Regions from separate parts of the Alteromonas sp. MmMcT2-5 genome, predicted to be linked through region 4. Evidence: predicted binding sites of a transcription regulator. Region 4 holds the regulator's gene; each other region holds the start of a gene.
The links. The regulator FNR, encoded in region 4, switches genes on or off when oxygen is low (the NO sensors DNR and NnrR bind a similar motif). The targets are predictions, from matches to a motif close to TTGATCTAGATCAA.
Positions count from the first base shown of each region.

Region 1: a site for FNR is predicted at 1,087-1,100, ahead of MHN09_RS00390 (Hsp20/alpha crystallin family protein). Genes of this name have one in related genera too.
Region 2: a site for FNR is predicted at 926-939, ahead of yegQ (tRNA 5-hydroxyuridine modification protein YegQ). Genes of this name have one in related genera too.
Region 3: a site for FNR is predicted at 1,063-1,076, ahead of clpB (ATP-dependent chaperone ClpB). Genes of this name have one in related genera too.

Region 1 covers NZ_JAKRFB010000001.1:77,760-79,967, forward strand. The annotation lists gene glgC (glucose-1-phosphate adenylyltransferase) at 1-444, opposite strand, end outside; gene MHN09_RS00390 (Hsp20/alpha crystallin family protein) at 485-982, opposite strand.
Region 2 covers NZ_JAKRFB010000021.1:18,178-20,385, reverse strand. The annotation lists gene MHN09_RS10560 (zinc-dependent metalloprotease) at 1-693, opposite strand, end outside; gene yegQ (tRNA 5-hydroxyuridine modification protein YegQ) at 1,027-2,208, shown strand, end outside.
Region 3 covers NZ_JAKRFB010000050.1:16,015-18,222, forward strand. The annotation lists gene clpB (ATP-dependent chaperone ClpB) at 1-869, opposite strand, end outside; gene pgeF (peptidoglycan editing factor PgeF) at 1,118-1,873, opposite strand; gene rluD (23S rRNA pseudouridine(1911/1915/1917) synthase RluD) at 1,890-2,208, opposite strand, start outside.
Region 4 covers NZ_JAKRFB010000022.1:66,366-68,573, reverse strand. The annotation lists gene MHN09_RS11130 (sulfite exporter TauE/SafE family protein) at 1-462, shown strand, start outside; gene fnr (fumarate/nitrate reduction transcriptional regulator Fnr) at 508-1,245, shown strand; gene uspE (universal stress protein UspE) at 1,490-2,208, shown strand, end outside.

The DNA.
Region 1 (2,208 bases), on a different contig from region 4:
GGTAGTTAAGAGTTTACGGTAGTCCATGTTATAGACATGATCTCCTGAAAGAATCAAAACGTATTTCGGAGCCACCGACTTAATATAACCCATGTTCTGATAGCACGCGTCTGCCGTTCCCTGATACCAGCTTTCAGACCGTTGTTGTGATGCCGCTAAAATATCCAATCGACCGCCAAAGCTGTTGTTCAACGGGCTCCAATGCTGCATCAAATGGCGAATTAAACACTGTGACTTATACTGAGTCAGCACGGCAATTTGCTTTAGACCTGAATTAACACAGTTCGATAATGGAAAATCTATAATACGACAGTGGCTCCCAAACTCTAGTACAGGCTTAGCGCGCATTTTGGTTAATTCTTTCAACCTTGAGCCCTGGCCACCGGCCAAGACTAAAACTAAGGTATCTTTCATTATCTGGTAAATATCTGTTTCAGCATTCATATCAGGCTCCGAATTCAGCCGTCCCTGGCGCTATTTGTATCTAGTCTGTTATCTCAATCTTACGCTGTAATTCCTGTGCTTTAGCCGATTTAGGAAGAAGTATCTTGAGTACTCCTTTCTTAAAATTTGCGTTAATAGCATCTTGCTCTACGCTCACAGGTAACCTGAAACTACGCTGAAAACTGCCGTAACTACGTTCCATCACGTGTATGTTGTCTTCTTTATCTTCATCGCTTTCATACTTCTTCTCCCCGCTTATAGTGAGAATGTCGTCTGACAGCGATAGTTTTATGTCCTTACTCTCTAACCCCGGTAATTCCGCAGTCAATTCATAGCTTTTTTTACGCTCAACAATATCGACCTTGGGCGTAACGAAATCTAGTTTGGTGTCTATAAGACCGGAGGACTCTTTTGAAAAGGGAAAATGACTAGAAAAATCTTGAAAGAAGTTATCAAGGGCCTTTTGTCCAAAGAAGCTAGACAAGAAGCTGTTTGATTTACTGTCACTGGAACGATTAGTTATGGGTAAATTACTCATAATAAGTCTCCTATCGCAATAATAAGTAGATTATGGTGAGCCGAACTACCTAAGCTTTGACTTATCAGCTGCTAATAGTTAACAAGATTTAATCGCTAATGATATTGATCCCAGTCAATATAAGAATAGTTTATTTTTTAATCGATAGTGGAAAAGGTATTGCAAATTTTCACCGCGCTTTAGACAAGCGTAAACGGAGCACGATTAGATATTCGCTCTTATATGCTTATAACTAATATGTCGTCTGCATTGCTATGCCATTGAGGAAAAGTACCGTCCATTAAACTTGTAGTCACAAGCTTAGCTTTCAAAGTAACTCAAGATGTAGGTAAACTTTGCTAACGCTTTCTTGGTTGTCCTCTCGTTTCCTAGCATATTTACAAAAATGCATTTTTGCCTCATTCGCTTGTAAGACATTTCCTACAAACGCTGTGAGTGATCTTACCTAAATTCTGAAATAAAAAATTATACTAAAGTATAAAGTCTTTGATTCTATTGCATATTTTTAAAAGTAGTCGAAAGTCGTACAAAAAACTTTCTTAAATCCCTGTAATTCAATATGGCGGTAATAATTGGAAGGGATACTATGAACATGTCACAAGGAAACACGACGAGTCACGGATTGAGTAAGGAATCATCAACGGAATAAGTTAGGACAACTTAAGGATGAGACTCTCACAAGGCAGTGAGTAAAGGGAAGAGAAAGCAGATAGGATGCTGCATTAAACGGACGTTGAAAACGGATTTGATAGGGAATAAAGGAATTCAAGGACGAGAAACGTGATAGGACATCACAAACAGGACGTTGCAGGGATAAAGGGACTAAAGCTAGCAAGGAGCTAGAGGCAAGGAGCCAACGGCAGGAGAGCCATCAAGGAATTTCTAGTTTGCATGGACGATCAAACCAAGGATGAAAGAAGGACATGCTAAAGGATTAGCAAAGCTGTAGCAGGATGTGCAGCGAAAAATGGAACGAAGGAAGGGATCGTCAGCGGAGCCTGACAAGGACAGCCTCAGGATGAGGAACACTGCATGTAGGATGTGCAGTAATTTAGGAAAAAAGGAAAGGGACCTACGCATGGAAGTGTAGCTCGCACAGGAAGGCGCGAGAGTAGATGGAAAGGGGCGTATACGGATTTTAATCGGGAAGATTTTAGTCGCAAAGGATCGCGGAGAAGGATACTCAAAATTCCAGGAAAAAGGGGAGCCGCTAGGTTCCCCTTTTT
Region 2 (2,208 bases), on a different contig from region 4:
TGGGTCGGGCGTAACTTGCTGCACGTATTCGCCTGGCTTCTTACCTGCAAAGGTGACTAAAGCCTCTAATTCAGTATTCTTTTCAAAGCCTTTGGTTTTAGGTAAATACACGCCGCTTCGCATGTTATCTACGCTAAAACTGCCTTGGTTAGTTCCCGCTAAGCGATTGCCAATGCCGTGAATATCGCTTAATAAGAACGGTGTGTAATCTATTAGACTGGCACGGTCGTTTTTGGCTACCAGCGTAAAACCTGCGATAACCGAATCAGCAAAGGCTTCATCAATGCTCTGTTTCTCAGCGTCGCTGCCGTGAGCTGCTCGATATTTGGTGTTGTGCTGCTTTAATAAAACCTTGTTTCCAAATTTTTCAAAGCTTACTAAACGCGTATTGCCTAGCTGGCCGCGATCAAGGCCAATGTCGTTAGACCCTACGCCATACGGCAAACTACTTTGAAACAGGTATTCGGCGTGGTCTGTTGGCACCGCCAAGTAAACTTTGTCACTTTCATCGTCATAGTAAACAGGAATTAAGCCATCTTTTTTGGTCATATCGCTGGTGAATTCACCAATGCTTGGCAGCGCTGCCAATGCGGAAGACGTAGACACGACAAATAATACGGTAATCGCAATGGCCGATTTGCCCGATGCTTTTACTTGTCGCGCCGCTTTATGAAAAATGTTCAATTGCAGCATGCAGTTAGTCCTTATTATTGTGAATTTCTAGCCTACCCTATGTGGTGGGTTTTGCCCATGGTAGTTCATCGTTTAGTGCGCTCTTTTTGCTTGTTATTTAGCTGTGAACAGGCTTGGTTTTTCCTACCGAAGGTAATGCACTAAAAACGCAACTATATGGAAGAAAACAGCTGGCATTGACTCTGCTCAATTGCCGTTTAAACATTCAAAAACATGAGCGACAACAAATTATTTGATCTTGGTCAACACCAAGCTTTGTTTGAGTTGTAGAGGTATTTTACGGCTTATAAAATCCGCCGCCTTGTTTAAAGCGTCTAGTAGCGGTTTTTATCTATGACTTCAAAATTATCACCTAATCGCAGCTCTTCTAACCTACGTGAAGACTCAGTTTCAACATTGCCAAACCAAACGTTAATCGCGCCAGAGTTGCTTGCACCTGCGGGTAGCTTACGCAACATGCGCTACGCTTTCGCCTATGGCGCTGATGCTGTTTATGCTGGGCAGCCACGCTACTCGCTTCGCGTAAGAAACAACGAATTCAGCCTTGAAAACTTAGCGATAGGCATAGAAGAAGCACATGCTTTAGGTAAAAAGTTCTATGTAGTAAGCAACATTGCTCCGCACAACAGTAAGCTAGGTACCTACTTAAAAGATATTTCACCAGTAATTGCTATGAAGCCCGATGCGTTAATTATGTCGGACCCAGGGCTTATTATGATGGTGCGCGACGCCTTCCCTGAAATGCCTATTCACTTGAGTGTGCAGGCCAATGCGGTGAACTACGCCACGGTGAAGTTTTGGCAGAAACAAGGCATAGAGCGCGTTATTTTGTCCCGAGAGCTCTCTTTGGAAGAAATTGAAACTATTCGCGAGCATGTTCCAGACATGGAGTTGGAAGTGTTTGTGCATGGCGCGCTTTGTATGGCGTATTCGGGGCGCTGCTTATTGTCTGGATATATGAATAAACGCGATCCTAATCAGGGCACTTGTACCAATGCTTGTCGATGGTCTTACGATGTTAAGGCAGGCGAGGAAAACGAAACTGGCGACATCGTTCTAACCAGTGAGATTAATAAGGCAGTTACAGCACCTCAAGTGGTAAATCCTACCCTTGGTGAAGGCACGCCAAGCCCCAAAGTGTTTATGTTAGAAGAAAAGGAAAAGCCTGGAGAACTGATGCCAGCTTTTGAAGACGAACATGGCACCTATATTATGAATTCTAAAGATTTGCGTGCCGTGCAACATGTTGGCAGGTTAACCCAAATGGGCGTGCATAGTTTAAAAATAGAAGGCCGCACTAAATCACATTACTACTGTGCCCGAACCGCTCAAGTCTATAGAAAAGCAATTGACGACGCGGTAGCAGGAAAGCCTTTTGATAGTACATTAATGGGAAGCTTGGAAACTTTAGCTCATCGAGGTTATACCGAGGGTTTCTTGCGTCGCCATGCGCACCACGCGTATCAGAACTATGAGTATGGCCACTCAGTCAGCGATAAACAGCAATTTGTTGGT
Region 3 (2,208 bases), on a different contig from region 4:
TCGCCCTTCCCTGCACCTACCATGGTGTGCAGTTCGTCAACGAATAAGATCACGCGGCCTTCTTCTTTAGCCAGCTCATTAAGCACTGCTTTAAGGCGTTCTTCAAACTCACCGCGATATTTAGCTCCCGCCACTAACGCGCCCATATCAAGGGCAAGAACACGCTTGTTCTTTAAGCCCTCAGGCACTTCGCCATTAATGATGCGCTGAGCCAACCCTTCAACAATAGCCGTTTTACCCACACCCGGCTCACCAATGAGTACTGGGTTGTTTTTGGTTCGACGCTGCAGTACTTGAACAGTTCGGCGAATCTCATCGTCTCGACCAATGACCGGGTCGAGCTTGCCTTGTTCTGCTCGCTCGGTTAAATCTGTCGTGTATTTTTCAAGCGCTTGACGTACATCTTCAGCATTAGGATCCGTGACCTTCTGGCCACCACGCATGTCGTCTATTGCGCTTTCAATAGCTTCTTTAGTGATATTCAGGCTTTTGAGGATTTCCCCCAAGCGCCCTTTATCTTGTAGCGCCGCTAGAACAAAGATTTCTGAAGTGATGTATTCGTCTTTTCGCTGCTGCGCTATCTTGTCACAAAGATTTAGCAAAATGCCGCTGTCTTTACTTAATTGAACATCTCCCCCAATGCCTTCAATACGAGGTAGGCGCTCAATAGCTTGGCTCAGTGCTGAGCGTAGCGCATTTACATTGATGTTTGCTTGGTCAAGCAAAGGGCGTACTGACCCGCCTTGCTGATTTAGCATGGCAGTCATTAAATGGACAGGTTCAATGTATTGATGATCTCGCCCCAATGCGAGTGATTGAGCATCGGATATTGCGAGCTGAAATTTACTGGTAAATCTATCTAGTCTCATAATCTCAACCTAATTAATGAACAACTATACCTGCGTTAACACGCCGCGATTACGAACATTTTAACTCTCGCTGAGTGGGTAATGCTCTATGCGGAATGGCATTCTTTATGTTCTAGTTATGTAGGCTGCTCAATTGCGATTCAAGTATGAGATTAAAAAGTTAGCCAAAAAGATAACAAATAATGTATGAAGTTTGATCTAGCGCAACTGTTTGATCAGACTAAAACTGCCGCCTTTTTTTAAATAGTTTAAAGCAGGCCTATTACGCTAACTATACGCCCAGTCGTGCGCTTATTTTGATGTGTAGCTCTTCGGTGAGAGTAAAAACGCTGTTCGTCAGTGTAAGTACACAAGTTACTTTGTGTAATACTCTCAACGCCAGCTTGCTGCAATTGCACCTGTGCCACTAGAGGTAGATCTAATAAGTACTTCCCTCTATTAGAGCTATTGGCAATGGCACCGTCTATATGGCGAAACTTACTCGCCAACTGTGCATCAACTTCGTAGCAGGGCCCGCTGATTGCAGGACCAACCCAAGCGATGAGTTTTTTTGCATCGCTGCCAAAGTGTGAAACAGCACTTCCGATAATGTTAGTATCGAGACCTTTCCAACCAGCATGTACTGCCGCCACTTCTTGACCGCTTTCATCACACAATAAAATGGGCACGCAGTCTGCGGTCATTACCGCACAAAAATGCGATGTTGAAGAAGAATACGACGCATCAGCGGTGGTATCTGCGCTCGGCAATGACACCACGCGGTTGCTGTGCACTTGCTCCAACCATGTGATCTTTTCACTATGTGGAATCAGGCGTCTATTGGCTTTCACTAGTAGGAGGTCGTCCCCCACGTGGGCGCCAACGTTTAAACCTGCAAAATCCCCTATGCTTGTACCTCCCATTCTTGTCGTTGTGTATGCAACAACATTTGCGGGACATGACCACGCTGGCGTAATCAAATCCAGCGTGGATGATATAGGTGAATTTGCATCTGACAATGTCATAAGTTCGCCTTACTCATTAAAGCATATCTTGTGGATTGTCCGCGGTGTCTTTTTTCACGGCTTTAAGCAAGTCCTGCATATCTTGAGGTAGGGGAGCTTTCCACGTCATCCACTCTTCAGTTTCAGGGTGAAACAGCGAGAGCTGTGCGGCGTGCAACGCCTGACGTTGGAATCCGCGAAGCGCAGCGATAAATTCTTCTGACGCCCCTTTAGGAAGACGAGGACGCCCGCCATAAACTTGGTCGCCAAGCAAAGGATGCTTAATGTGGGCCATGTGTACGCGGATTTGGTGCGTACGGCCAGTTTCAAGCTTCAAACGCAGGTGCGTGTATGCG
Region 4 (2,208 bases):
GGAAAAATTGCAGCAGATTATATACCTCTTGCCAACTATGCCCTTTCCCTACTTAGCGGAATCATGTTGCTTCTACTGGCGTGTTATTTGGGTAAGTGGTGGACTGGCTTAACAGTGCTGGAAAATGCGGGTAAAGGCCTATTTTCCAAAGTCCAGCCGCTTTCAAAACGCTTTTTGCCCTTTAAGACCCCTTTAAGTGCGTTGCCTTATGGTTTTATTTGGGGTTGGCTTCCTTGCGGTTTGGTGTATTCCACACTTACCTGGTCTCTCGCGGCGGGTAACGCGCTAGAAGGCGCTGCTATTATGTTCTTCTTCGGTTTGGGTACATTACCCACCTTGCTCGCTGCAAGCGCTGGTAGCCAATATATTGTTCGAAGTTTTCAACATAACCATTTTAGACAAATTATTGCAGTAATAATGGCAATATATGCAGCTTATCTTATTCATGGCGCAATCGTTTAAAAATGGGTGTATTATTGTCGGGTATTCTTTTAGAGAGCGTGCATTATGAGCAAAGGAAGCCAATTTTCTATTCACTGTCAAAACTGTAGTTTCAGTCACCTGTGTTTACCGGTGGCGTTAAACAAAACAGAAATCGAGTCTCTTGACGATATTATTGAACGCAAGAAGCCGCTTCATAAAGGTGACACGCTGATTCAAACTGGTGATAAATTCCGTTCTCTATTTGCAGTGAGAACCGGTTCATTCAAATCATTTGTGACTAATACCGAAGGTGAAGAACAGATTACCGGCTTCCACTTTCCTGGTGATATTATCGGTTTCGATGCATTAAGAGAGAACAAACACCAAAGCTATACTTCTGCGTTAGAAACTGCCATGGTGTGTGAGCTTCCCTACGAGACCCTCGACGAAATGTCAGTGCAATTTCCAAAGCTGCGCCACCAGATCATGAGCTTCATGAGCGCTGAAATAAAACAAGATCACGACATGATCATGCTTTTAAACAAGCGTACCGCAGAAGAGCGCTTACTGTATTTTATCTCACACCTGTCGCAACGCTTTGAAGAGCGTGGCTTTTCCCATAGAGAATTCCACTTAACCATGACGCGCAACGAAATTGGAAACTATTTAGGATTAACGATTGAAACGATTAGTCGTCTGTTAAGCCGTTTTCAAAAAGACAACATCATAAAAGTAGACGGCAAGCTTATTACTATTTTGGATTTCGATAGGCTAAACACCAAACTAGCGGCGCTTAACGGCCCTAGCGTTGTCTGCGGTTAGTCCTTTTTAAGTGTTAAATAAGGCGCGCACTAAGCGCGCTTTTTTGTAACCTGTGTTAGCCACCTATCTACCCTTTCAGCGCCACGCCGGTTGCTCCATATTCAATTAGGTAGGTTCACTCATGGTCGCCTCGTAAAATTCTTGATCTAAAACAACTTACGTTTTTCCCAATGTCGTTTATAGTTAGTATTAGAAAGCTTCGATTTCGACAGCCGCTACTAAGTTTCGTAGTTAGGGGGACGTTATGATTGAGTGTAAACGAATTCTGGCCGTGGTAGATGCCGAGCGCGATAACCAACCTGCACTAAGCCGAGCTTATGAACTCGCTTCAAAAACAGGCGCTTCAGTTACCGCAATGATGGTGGTATACGACTTATCTTATGATATGACGACCATGCTTAGCCCGGATGAGCGCGAGTCAATGCGCGATGCAGTTACAAAGGAGCATGCAAAATGGCTTGCCACCCACTTAAGAGAACAAGGATTCACTGAAACTGATATCGTTGTAGAATGGAATAATCGTGCGTATGAGTCGATCATTTACTACACCCTAAACAATCAGATAGATTTAGTGGTAAAGGCAACCAAAAAGCACGACGATCTTGCTTCTGTTATTTTCACCCCCACCGACTGGCATTTAATGCGTAAATGCCCTCGCCCAGTATTGCTCGTTAAAGAGCACGACTGGCCAGAAGGAGGAGAGATTATTGCTGCAGTAAACGTAGGCAGTGAAGACGATGAGCATGCCGCACTTAACGATAAGCTCACCCTCATTGCTAACGACTACGCCTCTTTATTGAAAGGGAGCGTAAATTTGGTCAACAGTTACCCTTCTACACCACTTAATATCGCCATAGAAGTACCTGAGTTCGACCCCGATACCTATCACGACGCGGTAAAAAATCATCATTTAAAAGAAATGCGTAGTCACGCGTTAAAGTACGGTATTCCTGAAAACAAATG